Regions from separate parts of the Aneurinibacillus baijiui genome, predicted to be linked through region 2. Evidence: riboswitches for the same ligand, from Rfam matches in the RefSeq annotation. Region 2 holds a riboswitch; each other region holds the start of a gene.
What was found. Region 2 has a riboswitch for S-adenosylmethionine ahead of AB3351_RS13525 (homocysteine synthase). Riboswitches for the same ligand answer to the same signal wherever they lie in the genome.

Region 1 (4,189 bases), on a different contig from region 2:
TCCATCTTGTTTTTGTGCTATGATAGAAACTGAGGTGAACAAAAGGATGGCGTTTAACATTGTGCTTCATGAGCCATTGATCCCGGCTAATACGGGGAATGTTGCCCGTACATGCGCGGCAACCCGTACCCGCTTACACCTAATTGAACCGCTGGGGTTCTCGACAGATGATAAGTACTTAAAGCGGGCAGGGCTTGATTATTGGCATGCGGTTGATCTTACATATTATCAGTCCTTTGCTGAGTTTGCGGCAAAGCACCCTGATGGACGTTTTTTCTTTATCGAGACAAGCGGGGATCAGTACCATTCCGACGCAGAGTATAGGGATGGTGATTTTTTTATTTTCGGTAAAGAAACAACAGGAATTCCTGAAGATATTCTAGCGCAATATCCTGGACAGATTATCCGTATTCCGATGGGAGATGCAACGCGTTCATTGAATCTATCCAATACGGCGGCGGTTATTCTATATGAAGCGCTGCGTCAGGTTGGTTATCCAGGAATGAAATAATAAAGAGGAGAGTGTTGCATAGTGGAACGAGCCATATTTTTTGATTTGGATGGAACGCTGTTAACGCTTGATACCGAGGCGTTCATGAATCGCTATATGAAACGGCTGGGGGAATATACAGCCCATATTGTTCAACCAGAACAACTGATTAAATCTGTATGGGATGCAACTAAACAAATGATGAAAGACGATGGCCCAGACCGTACCAACGAAGAGATATTTCGTGAGCATTTCTTTTCAACATGCGGGGTAGAGGAGAATGTAATCTGGCCGTTATTTGATACGTTTTATGCAGAAGAATTTCCTTTGTTAAAAGAAGAAATTGAACCGCACCCCTATGCACTAAAGGTAGTGGAGGAAGCAAAGAAGCGCGGCTATCGCATGGTTGTTGCAACCAATCCCGTATTTCCGGGTATGGCTATTCGCGAACGAATGAAGTGGGCCGGACTTGTAGAAGATGACTTTGAGCATGTTACTGTTTTTGAAGAGGCACGTTATTGCAAGCCGAATCCAAAATACTTCTTAGAAATTTGTGAGCGGATCGGTGTGCGACCAGAAGATACGATTATGGTTGGAAATGATATGCAGCAGGACATGGTAGCTGCAGAGGTTGGTTTGAAGACGTTCCTCGTGGAAGATTATAAGATCGACCGAGGAGTTCCGCAGCATCGCGTAGATGCGAGCGGTACCTTGAAAGAATTATACGAACAGCTTGCGGCGGGTACAGGGATTTTTTTGACGGATAAATAAAACTGATTTATAAAAAAAGTAATTGACAATCTTGCAAAAGATGCGTAATATACTTCTCAGTACAACTATATAGTGATCTCGCTTATCGAGAGAGGTGGAGGGACTGGCCCGATGAAACCCGGCAGCGGAATTCTTCTTATGCGTAAGAAGAAGGCTGTGCTAATTCCAGCAAGACACGTTGGATCATGGTGTCTTGGCAGATAAGAGTATGCATGAACGTATAACCAAACCTCTCTTGTCTGTCTTGAGAGGTTTTTTTGTGTGATGTGTACTGGGCCCGTACACATTACGCAGTGACGAGCAGCCTTAGACATCAACTACACTACATGAAGAAGAGGGAATAGACGATGAAAAAATGGTTTATATCTGTTATGCTGCTGTTCGTAGTCAGCATGCTTGCAGCGTGCGGCGGCGGTGAGGATAAAAAGAAAATTGTCGTAGGCGCAAGCGCGGTTCCACATGCGGAAATTCTTGATCATGTGAAAGATAAGCTAAAGGAACAAGGTGTGGAGATGGAAGTGAGAGTATTCGACGATTACGTTCTGCCGAATACAGCCCTAGAAGAAAAGCAAGTAGCAGCCAACTACTTCCAGACAGTGCCGTACCTTGATGAGTTCAATAAGAAGCACGGTACACATATTAAAGCATTGGACGGTATTCACCTAGAGCCGATGGGGTTATATCCGGGTAAAGAAAAAGCTGCACAGCCGAAAAACGGTGCTGTCGTAGCGATTCCGGATGATGTATCGAACGGTGCACGTGCACTTAAGCTGATCGAATCAAAAGGCTGGATTACACTTACAGCCGGTAAAGACCTTAACAGTCTGACCAAGCAGGATATTGTAGAAAATCCGCATAATATTCAAATCAAAGAAATGCAGGCCTCTCTTCTGCCGCGTGCAATCGGTGAAGTGGATTATGCCATAATTAACGGAAACTATGCGATGGAAGGCGGCTTGACATTTGATCAAGCATTAGCGATGGAGAAAAAAGATTCCGAGGCAGCCAAAACGTTCGCTAACATCGTGGCAGTAAAAGAAGGCGACGAAAATCGAGAAGAAATCAAAAAACTTCTGCAAGTACTTAAATCTGAAGATGTGAAAAAATTCATCGACGAGAAGTATAAAGGCTCGGTAATTCCGGTATTTTAATACGTGAAGATACGACAGAGAGCAGGTGTGCTCTCTGTCTTTTTTAATGCGGCAAGCCATACTGGTACAACAATTAAAAGAGAGGTAAGATAAGCAGGAGGGGGGAAGCTGAGTGCTAAGACGAATCGTAATTACAGGATACAAACCCCATGAATTGGGGATTTTTGATACGAAGCATCCTGGGATTGGCTATATTAAAAAGGCGATTCGCAAGCGCCTTGTCTCTTATATTGAGGATGGAGCCGAATGGATGATTATAAGCGGCCAGCTTGGAGTTGAATTATGGGCAGCGGAAGTCGTGCTTGAATTGAAGGAGATGTATCCTTCTCTGAAGCTTGCGGTTCTTACGCCATTTCTTGAACAGGAGAGCAAGTGGCAGGAAGAGAAGCAGACATACTATAGAAATCTGCTTGGGGAAGCGGACTTTGTCACCAGTATCACCAAGCGTCCGTATGAAGGAGCGTGGCAATTCAAGGCGAAAAATGCATTTCTTCTTGATAATTCAGATGGCTTGCTCGCAGTGTATGATGAAGAAAATGAAGGATCTCCTCAATATATCGTAGCGGAAGCAAAAAGGCGGAGCGAGTTGGGCGAATATTGCTATGCGGCGATTGCTGCGTATGACCTGCAGATGGTAGTAGAAGAAGAACAGGAAAATGAATTCGGTGTGTAACCGTTTAAAAAGCGCTGCCAATACAGACTGGCAGCGCTTTACCTTATCAACGAAGTATTACAGACCCCACGTTTTGTCCTCATTGTATCCTGCAGTGAAAATTGCGCCAAGCACCAAGCCCGTCACTACTAAAACAATCACCATACCCATCGTTCATATCCCCTCTCCCAAGTGTAAATTTCCCTTTTATTATACCTGATCCACTATATGATGGGAACATATGGGCATACGGTAATCTTGACAAAGTTTGTACGCTTGTGATTGGAAAATGTCGAGATGATTTGCTATAGTGAGAGAGATTGATACTTTATGGAGGTGCATTGTATGTACGTTGTCATGAATGTATTGCAAGTTCCTGAAGCGATGAAAGGTCGTATGGGAGAAATGTTCGGCAAAAGTGCGGAGCGAATGGCTAATGTTCCTGGCTGCCTTGAATTTCAGTTCTTGAGTGCAACAGATGGGGACAAGCAGGTCGTCTATACAAAGTGGGATAGCGAAGAATCGTTCAAAGCTTGGACTGAGAGCGATAGCTTCCGGCAGGCACATTCCCACTCCTCTGACAATAATCCAGCTACAGGCTCTAAGCTTGAAGTGTTTGAAGTCATGCATGGAGCTACATACGACAAGTAAAGACATAAAAACAGGGCTGAAATGTGTGATATACACACGTTTTAGCCCTGTTTTTATGAAGAGTGAAAGATGCGGCGCTGCTTCATTAACGTAAAGCGGTCAGATATTTAGCATGTCATCTGCATCCACCGAATAGGATAGTAAAAATGCATCCCATGACTGATCATTCTGAACGAAGAAAAGGAGAGGAGTGCCCGATGGATATCCTAAAGCGGATTGCAGAATACCGTGCACGTGAAGAACAGCTCGTATGGGAAGGGACATTCGCCGAGTACCTTGAGATTGTAAGACAAAATCCGCACGTTGCTCAGACCGCACACTCCCGGGTGTATAACATGATCAAGCATGCCGGGATTGAACATAATGAGGATGGAAGCAAAAGCTACAAATTTTTTAGCCGGGAAATGTACGGATTGGATCGGGCAATTGAGAAGCTGGTGGAAGAATATTTTCACTCTTCAGCGATGCGCCTGG
Region 2 (4,189 bases):
GACAAACTAAAAGCCGCCGCTGAAGTCATCAAGTAATCAGAACTGCACCAAAAAACTCCTTCCCTGTTAGTGGAAGGAGTTTTTTTTGTCAGCAAACGATTCTTTTACTTCGAGTACATCCACATCGAATTTACGGTGTGTTGCTTCGATTAGGTGAGTGAATACGTCCCGTGTCTCCCTATCAAGCACGTGCAGTCCAATTCCAGTAACACCACCAGGCACACATACCTTAGCTTGTAAGGTGGGCAGAGAAAAGCGCCCGTCTTCTAAAAGCCGTCCCATACCGATTACCATCTCTGTCATAAGTCTGGTTGCCTCTTTCTCTGTTATGGTGGTCTCCGCAGCAGCGCTGTCGATAAAACGCTGTAGTAGAAAACTGAAGAATGCTGGACCGCAGCTAACAATATCAGAAGAGATGCGCGTTGCTTCTTCTTCAATTTCGATAGGTGTACTAATGTTGGATAACAATGATAGCAGCATCGTGCGATCCTTGTCATGCAGTCGGCTACCGAACGTCACAAGCGAAGCACCGCTGAGCGCTGTATTCGTAATGCTTGGAATCACCCGGGCTACTTTACAGTGGGAATGAGCTTCAAGCTGCCGAATTCCGACAGAGCTTGTAATGGAGAGAACAAGCTTCTCCGGTGTCAAATACGGTGCAATCTCATCAAGCACAGTTCGATATTCCAGTGGCTTGGTACAGAGGAACAGCACGTCCGCCATCTTCGCAACAATCATGTTGGCTCCGGTATCAATTCCGGGATGTTTTTTGACAAGCGTCCGCAGCTTCTCCGGTGTCCGGTTCGAGGCAATGATACGCTCAGGCGGCACGGCACCGGATTCAATAAAGGCTTCAATGAGAATTGTCCCCATACTTCCCGTTCCGATAAAGCCAATCTGCATCCTGATTCCCCCCGGCAATATGATTGATTAATGTGTATGGGGAAGAAAAGGAATTCAGTACACATATTTTTCTACATGTGCTAAAATGGAATTGATTGGTAATTATTTGCATAATTCACGTACCATGTCCGCGGTAACAACCTTGCGGGGAGGCAGGTGGTGGCGTTGGGCCAATTGATTGATCTGGTGTGTGACTTCATTGATTGAATCGACATTCATCTCTTCCCCCTGCTTATATTGTTCGATAGCTTCCTCAATTCTTGATTCCCGCATTGCGTCTAGCTTGCGGTACAGGGTAATGTATTCGGCTTGTTTAGCCGAGTGTGCAGTAATGGCTTCATGAACACTCATAAGTATATCCTCCTTTTTCTTATCACTTTCAGAATGTTTATATGAAAATTATAGGTAATCTGTTGGAAAACCACAAGTAAGGGAGAGAAGGTCGCGTATGCAGTGGTCTTGGAACAAAAAAAAGTGGACTGGTAGTAGTATATGTCTTCTTATTCTTGGTAGTAGTGTTTATTTTTATAACATGGAAAATACACCGCAAGAGCATCCGTTGGCCTTCAGCGAGGCAAAACCGTCTGTACAGGAGGATGCTAGACAGGAACAGCAGAGCGCAGAGGTAAAGCAAAACCCCGATCCAACAAGGCAGACAACGGTTCCTGCTCCTACCACCTTTGTGATTGATGTAAAAGGCGCAGTCGTCTCTCCTGGTGTATATACGTTATCTGCAGATGCAAGGGTCTATCAAGCAATTGGGATGGCAGGCGGCCTTCTGCCCGAAGCGGATGCCAAGCAAGTTAATGGAGCGCAGAAGCTAGTCGATGGTATGATGATCTATATCCCGCTCAAAGGAGAGCAAATATCGCCAGCAGGACATGCGACTCCAGGCTCTGTGACAGGCAGTACACCAGCGGTCGGAACGCAGGGTAAGGAAGAGGCGAAAGTTGATCTTAATACGGCAACAGTAGAACAGCTTCAGACCATACCGGGAATTGGACCGCGCAAGGCTGAGGCGATTGTGCAGTATAGAGAAGAGCATGGCCCGTTCAAAACGATAGATTCGTTAACAGGTGTAGCTGGGATAGGGGCTAAGACAGTAGAGAAAATGCGAGCCGGAATTTTTGTACAATAAAAATTTTCTAATTAAGTTGACAGGTCGGAATAGTGAGCCTATAATAAGAGCAAGAAACGCATACGAAAACATAAGCAACACAGTACAATTTTATAGTATCTCTTATCGAGAGAGGCGGAGGGACTGGCCCGATGAAGCCCGGCAACCGGCATGAAGTGCAAGGTGCTAAATCCAGCAAAGCAGTATGCTTTGGAAGATGAGAGCGATGGTACATACCTGCCTATCCGACCCTCTTCTTCTCAAAGAAGAGGGTTTTTATTTTGGTACCTCGCCCGAAACAAAAAAATTAGGTATTGAGGAGGAAGATTGAAAATGGCAGAAGAACGCACATTCAATTTTGAGACAGTATGCTTACATGGAGGACAAGAGGTGGACCCGACAACGCTATCGCGTGCGGTACCGATTTATCAAACATCGTCCTATGTATTCAAAGACACGGAGCATGCAGCCAACCTGTTTGCACTTAAGGAATTCGGCAATATTTATACACGTATTATGAATCCGACACAGGATACGTTTGAGAATCGGATTGCACAGCTTGAAGGGGGGGTTGGTGCGCTGGCGGTCGCATCCGGTCAGGCGGCGATCACCTTCTCGATCCTTAATATTGCCCATGCGGGAGATGAGGTTGTTGCTTCAAGCAACCTGTATGGCGGAACATACAACCTGTTCGCTCATACTCTGCCAAAGCTTGGCATCACAGTAAAGTTCGTGAATCCAGAAAACACGGATGAAATTCGCGCAGCTATCACGGACAAAACAAAAGCGCTGTACACGGAAACAATTGGCAATCCGCGTACGGATGTCGTTGATCTAGAAGTATTGGCTGGGATTGCACACGAGAATGGAATCCCGTTCATTGTAGACAATACATTCGCAACACCATATTTGTGCCGCCCGATTGAATTCGGTGCTGACATTGTCGTACATTCCGCTACCAAATTCATCGGCGGACACGGAACATCCATCGGTGGTGTAATTGTCGATTCTGGTAAATTTGACTGGAACAATGGCAAATTCCCAGGTCTTACTGAACCAGATCCAAGCTATCATGGTGTCGTATACACAGAGGCGGTTGGAAATCTTGCCTATATTATTAAAGCTCGCGTACAACTGCTGCGTGATCTTGGCGCTGCGGTATCGCCATTTAATTCCTGGCTGTTCCTCCAAGGCTTAGAGACGCTTCATCTGCGTATGGACCGTCATGTGGAGAACGCAAAAAAAGTAGCGCAATACTTGGAAAATCACGAACTGGTAGAATGGGTGAACTACGCGGGGCTTGAGAGCAATCAATACTATGAGCGCGCACAGAAATACTTGCCAAAAGGTGCGGGGTCTATCTTTACCTTTGGGATTAAGGGTGGCTTAGAAGAAGGCAAACGGTTCATTAATAGCTTAAAGCTTCTCTCTCATCTTGCAAACGTCGGCGATGCAAAAACGCTTGTGATTCACCCTGCAAGCACAACGCATCAGCAACTGACCGAAGAACAGCAGGTAGCAGCGGGCGTATCACCGGATATGATCCGTCTCTCCATCGGCATTGAATCTGTCGATGATATTATTGCCGATCTTGAACAGGCACTTAAGGCAAGCCAACTGGCTGCAGTATAATAAAATCAGCAGGAGGAAGGACAGGAGAAGGTAGCCTGTCCTTTTTCTGTTGCAGTAGTGGTTTATCTGATTATCAGTTATCATAATAAGAGATCATGCAAATTGAGGTAGAAGAAAGAGAGGAAGGAGAGGGAGGCAGATGGATACACGCAAGTCTTGGGATGAATACTTTATGGATCTGGCCTATATGGCCGCCACCCGTGCAACATGTCCGCGCCGCCATGTTGGCGCAGTCCTGACACGGAATCGAAAGGTATTGGGTACCGCATACAATGGGAGCCCAAGCGGAGTCGATTCCTGCCTGGATGTTGGCTGTATGCTTCATAATTATTACGAGACGAATACAGATGGAGCGATCATAGAGAAGCAGAAATGTATCCGTACGATTCATGCGGAACAGAATTTACTTCTTTTTACCGATCAGGCGGATCGGCAGGGGGCGGCGGTATATGTCACTGACCAGCCGTGCTGGACATGTGCGAATCTGATTGCTAATAGCGGAATTGCAGAAGTTGTCTATCACCGGGCATATGCCAA
Region 3 (4,189 bases), on a different contig from region 2:
GTAAGCAAATAACGCCTCACTTAAATAGGGTGAGGTAGAGGCGCGAAAACCATAAGTATTCCGCTGGAGGAATGAGAATCCAGGGAAAGCGGGAGAAAGGGGAATTCGCCGAAATGGCAGAACGGATCTCAACGTCTGCTGTTGGGTCTGCATTGAACAAATGCAGAACTGTCACCGGATCATCGTCCCAGATAGCCGGTGGAGTACTATCTCGCACAGGGAGTAGGGAAGTGAGCGTTCGCTGTCATTATATTTCTTGAGAATCTACAGACAACCGCTTTGGCCTATGCCTTGCTGTTGTCTTTTTTATTGATCCGGCATTGCGTTCTCTAACCCTCATATGTGTGCGGAGTACTCTGATAATGAAGAGAAGAATATTATCTTAATTTGAGGAGGGTACACAAAGTGAGCATAATTGTACAAAAATTTGGCGGTACATCCGTCGGCACAATCGAACGAATTCAAGCAGTAGCCCAGCGTGTCATATCAACGGTGCAGAAGGGCCATCAAGTGGTTGTGGTAGTATCAGCAATGGGAAAATCGACCGATGTCTTAGTGGATATGGCGAAGCAGATTACGGATGAGCCACATCCGCGTGAGATGGACATGCTGCTTACAACCGGGGAGCAGGTATCGATCGCATTATTGACGATGGCACTTCAAGAACAAGGCCAGGCTGCTGTATCTATGACCGGATGGCAAGCAGGAATCATGACAGAAGATATACATATGAAGGCTCGTATTGATCGGATTGATACCGCATTCATCATAGAAGCATTGAATAAGGGAAACGTGGTGGTAGTAGCCGGGTTTCAAGGAGTTTCGGCGCATGGAGAGATTATGACGCTTGGGCGCGGCGGTTCTGATACGACCGCGGTTGCATTAGCTGCGGCACTTGATGGAAAAAAGTGTGAAATATATACGGATGTGGACGGAGTCTATACGGCAGACCCGCGTATGGTTCCTCTTGCCAGAAGGCTTGTGAGCATCTCACATGATGAGATGCTAGAGCTTGCGACGCTTGGTGCAGGTGTTCTGCATCCACGTGCGGTGGAGTGCGCGAAGCAGCATCAAGTAAGTGTAACGGTTCGATCGAGTTTCACTGAGGCAGAAGGAACGATGATAGAGGAGGAAGCGAATATGGAACAAGGACTTGCAGTGAGCGGCATCGCTCATGATAAAAATGTCGCCAAAATTACGGTAGCTGATCTGCCGTCAAGAGTGGAGGCCATGGCTAAGCTCTTTGCGGTGTTGGCTGAGGAACATATTAATGTCGATGTTATTGTACAGAGTGCGTATGAAGCGAATACGACAAATGTGTCATTTTCGGTAAGCGGAGATGAAGTAAAGAAAACACTCGATGTATTGCTGAAGCATCGCGAAGCGCTGCAATTTGGCTATGCGATGGCAGAGGAGGAACTTGCTAAGGTATCTATCGTAGGCGCAGGTATGATTACAAACCCAGGGGTAGCTGCTCAGATGTTCACCTGCCTTGCGGAACAAGGAATTGAGATCAAGATGGTATCTACTTCGGAAATTAAGGTCTCTAGCATTATTCCAGTGGAAAGAATAGAGGATGCTGTACAGAGTCTGCATACATCGTTTGGGTTAGATGTCAAAGAGACTGCTGTTGTATACGGAGGATAAAAAAAGCAAGCCCATGCCAGATAAAAACGGCATGGGCTTGTCCTTTTTTCAGTACTTACGCGACGCTTCGATTATTGCGCACAGAAGCAGGCAGGAGACCTGCTGCGTCAAGTCGGTGGCGGATGAGGATTCCCAGGTAAGAAGCGGCCGCCACTTTTACCAGGTCAGGAATAACGAACAGTCCCATTCCGAATGTGAATGCCTGGCCCCACGATAGACTCAAGACGAGCTTAAGCTGGGTAACACCGAACGCATAAATAATTAGTAAGCCGATAAGATTAGCAACAAATGCGCGGGTAAATGTGATATCCTTACCCTTAAAGATTGTTCCCATAACAAAAACCGCTACAACGTATCCGAGCAAATAGCCACCTGTTTTGCCGATGAGAATGCCCATCCCACCTGAGAATTGGGCAAATACCGGAGCCCCAATGGCTCCGAGCAGTAGATAGAGCAGAACGGCGATTGTACCATAGCGGCGACCGAGAATAATGGGGGCTAGCGCAATGGCAAAATTCTGCAGGGTGAATGGAACTTGCGGAATGAATGAGATAGAAATTTGTGCGAAGACGGCGATGATCGCACAGAATAAGGCCGATAAAATTAACATTTTTCTACTTTCAATGTTCATAGGTTGCTCCTTCGTGATAATTTGTTAACCTAATACATAATATAAGTTTACAAAGCGGATGTCCTTTTTGTCAATATTGACATTAGTCAGTAAAAACCGTAGTATTGAACTAACTCGTAGAAAGTCGGAATACAATTTTATGATAGCTCTTATCAAGAGAGGCGGAGGGACTGGCCCGATGAAGCCCGGCAACCCCGCGCGTTTGCGCGGATAAGGTGCTAACTCCAGCAGAACGATATGTTTCGTTCTGGAAGATAAGGGGAGGTATGCGCCATATAAACGCCTCTTCCTTATAGGAAGCGGCGTTTTTTTCATGACATGAAGATAAACGCTAAGAGGAAGGGAAGAGGGATTCTTCTGACTTCCTGCTAGAAAGGAGTGAATAAGCGCATGATACAGAAGATGGTTATAGATGAAATAACGTTGGAGTGTGGAGCTACACTCAAGCAGGTTGAGATTGCTTATGAGGCGAGCGGGACGCTAAATGAGGAGAAGACCAATGCGATTTTGGTGTGTCACGCGCTTACCGGTGATGCATATGCGGTGGGAGATGAAGAGACCCCAGGATGGTGGGAAGGACTGATTGGCCCCGGACGATACGTTGATACGAATAAATATTTTGTAATCACGTCAAACGTGCTGGGAGGCTGTGCAGGTACAACGGGTCCCGCCTCTTCGAACCCGGAGACGGGAGAGCCGTATGGTGCTGCTTTTCCGGTTGTGACGATTCGGGATATGGTGAAGCTGCAGTATATGTTGATTGAGCAATTAGGAATTGAGAAGCTCTTTGCTGTGGTGGGCGGTTCCATGGGCGGCATGCAGGTATATGAGTGGGCGGTGATGTATCCGGAAATGATGCATCTTGTCCTGCCAATTGCGACATCCGCACGCTTGTCAGCTGTAGCGATTGCTTATAATGATGTAGGAAGACAGGCGATTCTATCCGATCCCGAGTGGAAAAACGGCAGCTATTATCCGGAAAAAGGGCCTGTAAATGGATTATCCATAGCCCGGATGCTTGGCATGATCACGTATCGTACTGCTGATTTATTTGAGTATCGATTTGGCCGACGGTTAAAGGATGAACGCGATGTAATGCAGTTCGATTCCACCTTTAACATTGAAAGCTATTTGCGCTATCAGGGGCAGAAGCTGGTCACGCGATTCGATGCCAATAGCTATCTGTATTTGCTAAAGGCAATGGATTCGCACGATATTGGTCGAGGACGAGGCGGGATTAAGGCTGCACTTGAGAGAATTGAAGCTAAGGTTCTATCTGTAGCAATTTCAAAAGATTTATTGTATCCTGCCGACCATCAGGAGGAGATTGTCGATCTTATGCGAGCACTTGGTAAGGATGTGGATTATCATTTTGTCGAATCCATCTATGGCCATGACGGCTTTCTTGTCGAATTTGTAAAAATTGGTCCGTTAGTTGAACGGTTTATTGAGAAACATGCGGCTAATATTTTCGCTCCGTCTGCTGCCCCGAGATAATTATAAAGATTGTCCACAGATTATCGGCGTATTTCGACAATTTGTCCGCTGCTTTTCTTGACGCTACCTTCCATACGGAGTAAAATGAATCTGTCACAAAGTCTTCATTTATTTTAAGGCTTCCTCGGGAAGCTTTTCTTCATGTCATGCATGTGGAATGGAGTGAGCAAAGGGGGAATTTCTAGAGAGACGAGAGAGTGGTAGGGAATCTTCACGTACGTAGATGAAGAAGTCGGAGAGAAATTGATTATTTTTGTGAAAAAAGTGTCAAACTAGAAAATCTGAAACGTAACCTTGTGAAAGGGGGAGTCTGTGCAATGCTGAATCACCGTCACTTTTTTAACCGTAAACTACATTCCCTGCTAGGGGTTGTACCAATCGGGGGATTTTTGTTCGTTCACTTATTTACGAACT
Region 4 (4,189 bases), on a different contig from region 2:
AGGGGAGCCGCGATGTATGATCCGGCCCCCTTTTCTTATTTGACTTTCCAAATGATTTCCTGTTCAATGCCTGCGTCTTTGATTAAGTTGTACATCGGGCATCGTTGGTACAGCTTTTTCTTGAGTTCTTCGAGTTTTTCCTTGCCTGCTGCCTCTATTTCTATAGTAGTGCGAATCTGTTGAAAATGAGGAGAGACATCGGCTGTTCCGAACATACCGCGCCGATCTACTGTACCTTCGCTGTATAAGGAGATTGCTACAATATGCACGCCAAGTTCACGGGCAATCGTCTCAATGACAACTTGCAGACAGCCGTTATAAGCACCGAGCACATATTCGAGCGGAGTCGGCCCTTTGTTTGTACCGCCGATTTTCTCCGGCTCGTCGATGGTGAAGGCGAAGTCACGTATATGCTGTACCGTTTCAAAACCATGTACCCATTCTGTTTGGGCGCGTACTTTTCGAATCTCTTTTGTTGCGTCGTTTTCTTTGGTTGTTGTCATTATATAATTCCTCCTTACTTCTATTACTAGACTTGGTTATTGTGCCGAAGCCTTTTTAACTTCTTGTGTATACATTGCTTCCGGATCTTTAGCGGATGTGAATGTCATCAGCGTGAAGAAGGCGCTAATTACTACGATAAACAGGCACAATCCCAATAATCCTGTTTGATAGAGCCAGGAAAAAGCAAAGCTGATTATTCCTACGAATACAATACCTGTAGCGAGGCATATCCTGCCAAGTGCGCTGCGTGACGTGTGCAGGTTCCAGGTGATGCGGCCGCTATTCTCTGCAATCGTTATGAGTATGAGTGTTAGCATATTGGCGATCATGCCCGGCCATACAGGGTGTGTGTTCAAGAAAAAGCTGCTAATCTGCCAGCCGCTCAAATAATACCAGAGCAGACCGGTGAATGTACCTGCTGCCATAGATGCAAGTACAGCACGTCGTGTAGCGAGCGGCCAGAACAGCGCTGCAACGACGGGTGCGAATGTTGCGGAATTGCGTGTGACCCAGGCAAGAACGTTCCACCATGCGGATTGCTCGGCCCGCAGTGAGGCGAAGATGACCATTAGTACCGTAAGGGCTGCCAGAGACCATTTCGTATAGCGGATGTATGTCTGCTCGCTCTGTCCTGGATGGATGGCTTCCCCGACGTCTTTGCCAAGGCTTGTGGCCCCAGAGAACTGGCAGGGTGCGCCCCAGCTCAACGCACAAGCCCAGAAGCCGAGGAAGAATAAAGCGACGAGCGGTGCCGGCAGGGCCTGCATCAAATACTGTGGAATGGCAATCAACCCACGCGTCTCATCTGGAATCACGCTTGCTGCTGCCAAGCCAAAGACAACCGCTCCGATGATGAGCGGGATGCCAAGAACGGCTGCCCATAATAGGCCGCGTTTCCCTTCTTCTGGTGTACGGCATGATAGTGCCATCTGGAATGCTGCTTGTGCTAATACGACGTTGACGAGAAACGTACCGAACCAGGCTACAATCGTCTGAATGCCTGCACCCGCAGGAGAGTACATGTGCGGTTTGGCTGCCGCAAATTCCTTAAGTCCGTCAATTCCCGGATAAATAAGTACAGCCGCAAAGCCGATGACAAGCATAATATAGAAGACGATCGTATTCAGTAGCTGTGTGTAGCCGATGGCCCACATACCGCCAAATTGCAGATATGCAAACAGCAATACAGCTGTCAGTGCTACCGAAACGAGTAAGGAAATACCGGTAAATACATGGAGCGCCGAAGCGAAGGCTAACGCTGTGGCTACCGACCACATCGGGAAGGCAAAAGCGGTAATGGCACCGCCAAGCGCCCGTGCTTTGCGGCCAAAGTGATCACCGATCAATCCGGATACAGTAATGATAAGTTTTTTACGGAAAGGGGCGATCAGTAGTGTAGCGATGAGCAGTACTTGCAGCGTTTCAGCTACACCGTACCACACGGCAGATACCCCTTTGAGATAAGAGAGCTCAATAATAGAGATGAAAGAAGACCCTGAGAATAAGCCTGTAATACATACTGCTACGAATAGTGTAGTAAAATTCCTGCCGCCTACGAAATATCCGCTGCCGCCGGCTGCTTTTCTACGGGCAATTCGGCCGATGGAAATAAGAAGAACCGTATAGGCGACAGCTAAAGACACAAACCAATATCCAACCGTTGTCATTGTGTTCACACTCCTTTTTTGTATATAGGTTTACTTGGTTTAACGTTGATAAGAGTTCCATGCACTGCTTCTCGACAATAAAAAATCCTCTTCTCACAAGAGAAGAGGATGGTTGCATGCATTCGTTCCTCTTATCTGCCAGAATAAAGCTTCTGCTGGAGGTAGCACCTTGTATAAGACAGGTTGCTGAGACGTCATTGGGCCAGATCCCTCAGTCTCTCTGGATAAGAAATGATCGTGGATATGAAGTTGTGTCTAATCATAAATGTATTATTCCGATATGTCAATAAGGAATTTGTTTTTTGAAAATTACTTTCTCTGAGCATCAAATAATATGGTAATTTATAGGTTGAATAGGTGCTAGCTTAGGAGCATCTCATATTTTTATTGGGAAAAGAAAGGTGGAGATGAAGCGAGTGGATGCACGGATAAAAGAAATTATGGCTGCCCATCAAGTAATCGGCCTATCTGCGGCTGTAGTGCAAGGGCAGGATATATGCTGGCGTGGCAGCTATGGATGGGCGGATTACGACCGACGAATACCGGTAACGCATGATACGGTGTTTCGGGCAGCATCGATTTCCAAGACAATCACCGCAACCGCGCTCATGCAGCTTGTTGAGCAAGGCTTATGCGATCTTGATAGGGAGGTGGGAGAGTATGTAGGATATAAGCTGCGTAATCCTGGCTATCCTGAACACCCTGTTACGCTGCGACAATTGATGACGCATACATCTAGTTTACAGGATGTGTATGTTGATTTTGTAATCGCTTCCCGAAGTGAGAACCCGCCTATGTTGGACCTACGAGAGCTTTTACTCCCGCAAGGGCGTTATTATACGGAAGATCTCTGGGGGGCGTACCCGCCGGAAGATAACGGGCGGTTCGAATATTCGAATCTGGGCGCTATCATTCTTGCAACCATTATAGAAAAACAATCAGGCCAGCGCTTTGATCTGTATTGCCAACAACATATTTTTACACCGCTTGGCATGAAGGATACAAGCTTCGCGATTCAGGATTACCAGCAGATGGACAGGATTGCGGTCTTGTATGAATACGATGAAGAGAAGAAAGCATTCCATGCGAGTATGGATGAGTACCGGGGTATTAAGCCAGCGAGCATTGATTACAGCCGCTATGTACCCGGAACAAACGGTTCCATCTTCGGACCGCAGGGCGGTGTGCGTACGCATGCGTCCGATTTGAGCAGGTTCATGCTGGCGCATCTGCATGACGGCGCATGGAATGGTGTACGTATCTTGCAGCAGGGAACATGCAAGCAGATGCATAGTGTGCAGTGGAGCGGTCATTCAGCGGATCGTTTCTTTTGCAAATCGGGATTGAACTTTCATATTACGGAAGATCTGGTGCCGAATCGATTGCTCATCGGACATGCAGGAGATGCATACGGGCTTCTCTCTGGTATGTATTTTGACAAGGAGGCAAAACGAGGTGTGATTTATCTTATGAATGGACTTATCCAGCGAAAAGGCGGGGCTTTTTTTACGGCGGAAGAAGAAATCTGTCGAACACTGTATACCAAATAGAAAGAAAATATAGACAAATAATCCGAATTGTATTATTTACAAAATACATTATTTTCTGTTAAAATTAAGCCTAGAACTAGTCGCCGCTATGCAGGAAGCCGGTCGTCTGAAGCGTTCCTTTGGACATCCCGGGGAGCCTGGCCGTATAGCGGAGAAATGAGGACTTCTGTGCTGTATGATGCCGATTCTATCTATATCGTAGGCGATGCGCAATCGTCGATTAACAATCCGATCACCCAGCAGTATAATGCGTTTTTTATTGGGCTGGTGATTGATTGCCGCAGCGATAAGATTATTGACGCGGGCTGTTCATCTACCATTCCGCTTACATCTGATTTTGTGCGCTCAATCTTTGTAGGGCGCACGATATGGGAGACAGAAGCGATGGCAGGTGAGATTCGCCGCCGTTATCACGGTTCATCACAGAAGGCATTAATTGTGGCTTATAAGGATGCGCAGAAGAAGTAT

Region 1: it holds a riboswitch for S-adenosylmethionine, as region 2 does, so the genes downstream of both, AB3351_RS12360 (MetQ/NlpA family ABC transporter substrate-binding protein) here and AB3351_RS13525 (homocysteine synthase) in region 2, are expected to answer to the same signal.
Region 3: it holds a riboswitch for S-adenosylmethionine, as region 2 does, so the genes downstream of both, metX (homoserine O-acetyltransferase MetX) here and AB3351_RS13525 (homocysteine synthase) in region 2, are expected to answer to the same signal.
Region 4: it holds a riboswitch for S-adenosylmethionine, as region 2 does, so the genes downstream of both, AB3351_RS14575 (sodium:solute symporter family protein) here and AB3351_RS13525 (homocysteine synthase) in region 2, are expected to answer to the same signal.

The regions. Positions count from the first base shown of each region.
Region 1 is NZ_JBFTXJ020000005.1:290,171-294,359, reverse strand. It holds gene trmL (tRNA (uridine(34)/cytosine(34)/5-carboxymethylaminomethyluridine(34)-2'-O)-methyltransferase TrmL) at 47-511, shown strand; gene AB3351_RS12365 (HAD family hydrolase) at 533-1,261, shown strand; SAM riboswitch class I at 1,341-1,468, shown strand; gene AB3351_RS12360 (MetQ/NlpA family ABC transporter substrate-binding protein) at 1,609-2,412, shown strand; gene AB3351_RS12355 (DUF1273 domain-containing protein) at 2,525-3,085, shown strand; gene AB3351_RS12350 (antibiotic biosynthesis monooxygenase family protein) at 3,410-3,715, shown strand; gene AB3351_RS12345 (PrkA family serine protein kinase) at 3,913-4,189, shown strand, end outside.
Region 2 is NZ_JBFTXJ020000006.1:182,410-186,598, forward strand. It holds gene AB3351_RS13505 (ABC transporter substrate-binding protein) at 1-36, shown strand, start outside; gene comER (late competence protein ComER) at 67-903, opposite strand; gene AB3351_RS13515 (DUF2533 family protein) at 1,006-1,254, opposite strand; gene AB3351_RS13520 (helix-hairpin-helix domain-containing protein) at 1,352-2,041, shown strand; SAM riboswitch class I at 2,141-2,244, shown strand; gene AB3351_RS13525 (homocysteine synthase) at 2,354-3,652, shown strand; gene AB3351_RS13530 (deoxycytidylate deaminase) at 3,792-4,189, shown strand, end outside.
Region 3 is NZ_JBFTXJ020000014.1:13,571-17,759, forward strand. It holds lysine riboswitch at 28-217, shown strand; gene AB3351_RS19575 (aspartate kinase) at 406-1,647, shown strand; gene AB3351_RS19580 (biotin transporter BioY) at 1,703-2,278, opposite strand; SAM riboswitch class I at 2,425-2,539, shown strand; gene metX (homoserine O-acetyltransferase MetX) at 2,669-3,775, shown strand; gene AB3351_RS19590 (succinate dehydrogenase cytochrome b558 subunit) at 4,093-4,189, shown strand, end outside.
Region 4 is NZ_JBFTXJ020000007.1:120,263-124,451, reverse strand. It holds gene AB3351_RS14580 (OsmC family protein) at 36-503, opposite strand; gene AB3351_RS14575 (sodium:solute symporter family protein) at 540-2,171, opposite strand; SAM riboswitch class I at 2,300-2,402, opposite strand; gene AB3351_RS14570 (serine hydrolase domain-containing protein) at 2,579-3,721, shown strand; gene AB3351_RS14565 (DUF3870 domain-containing protein) at 3,893-4,189, shown strand, end outside.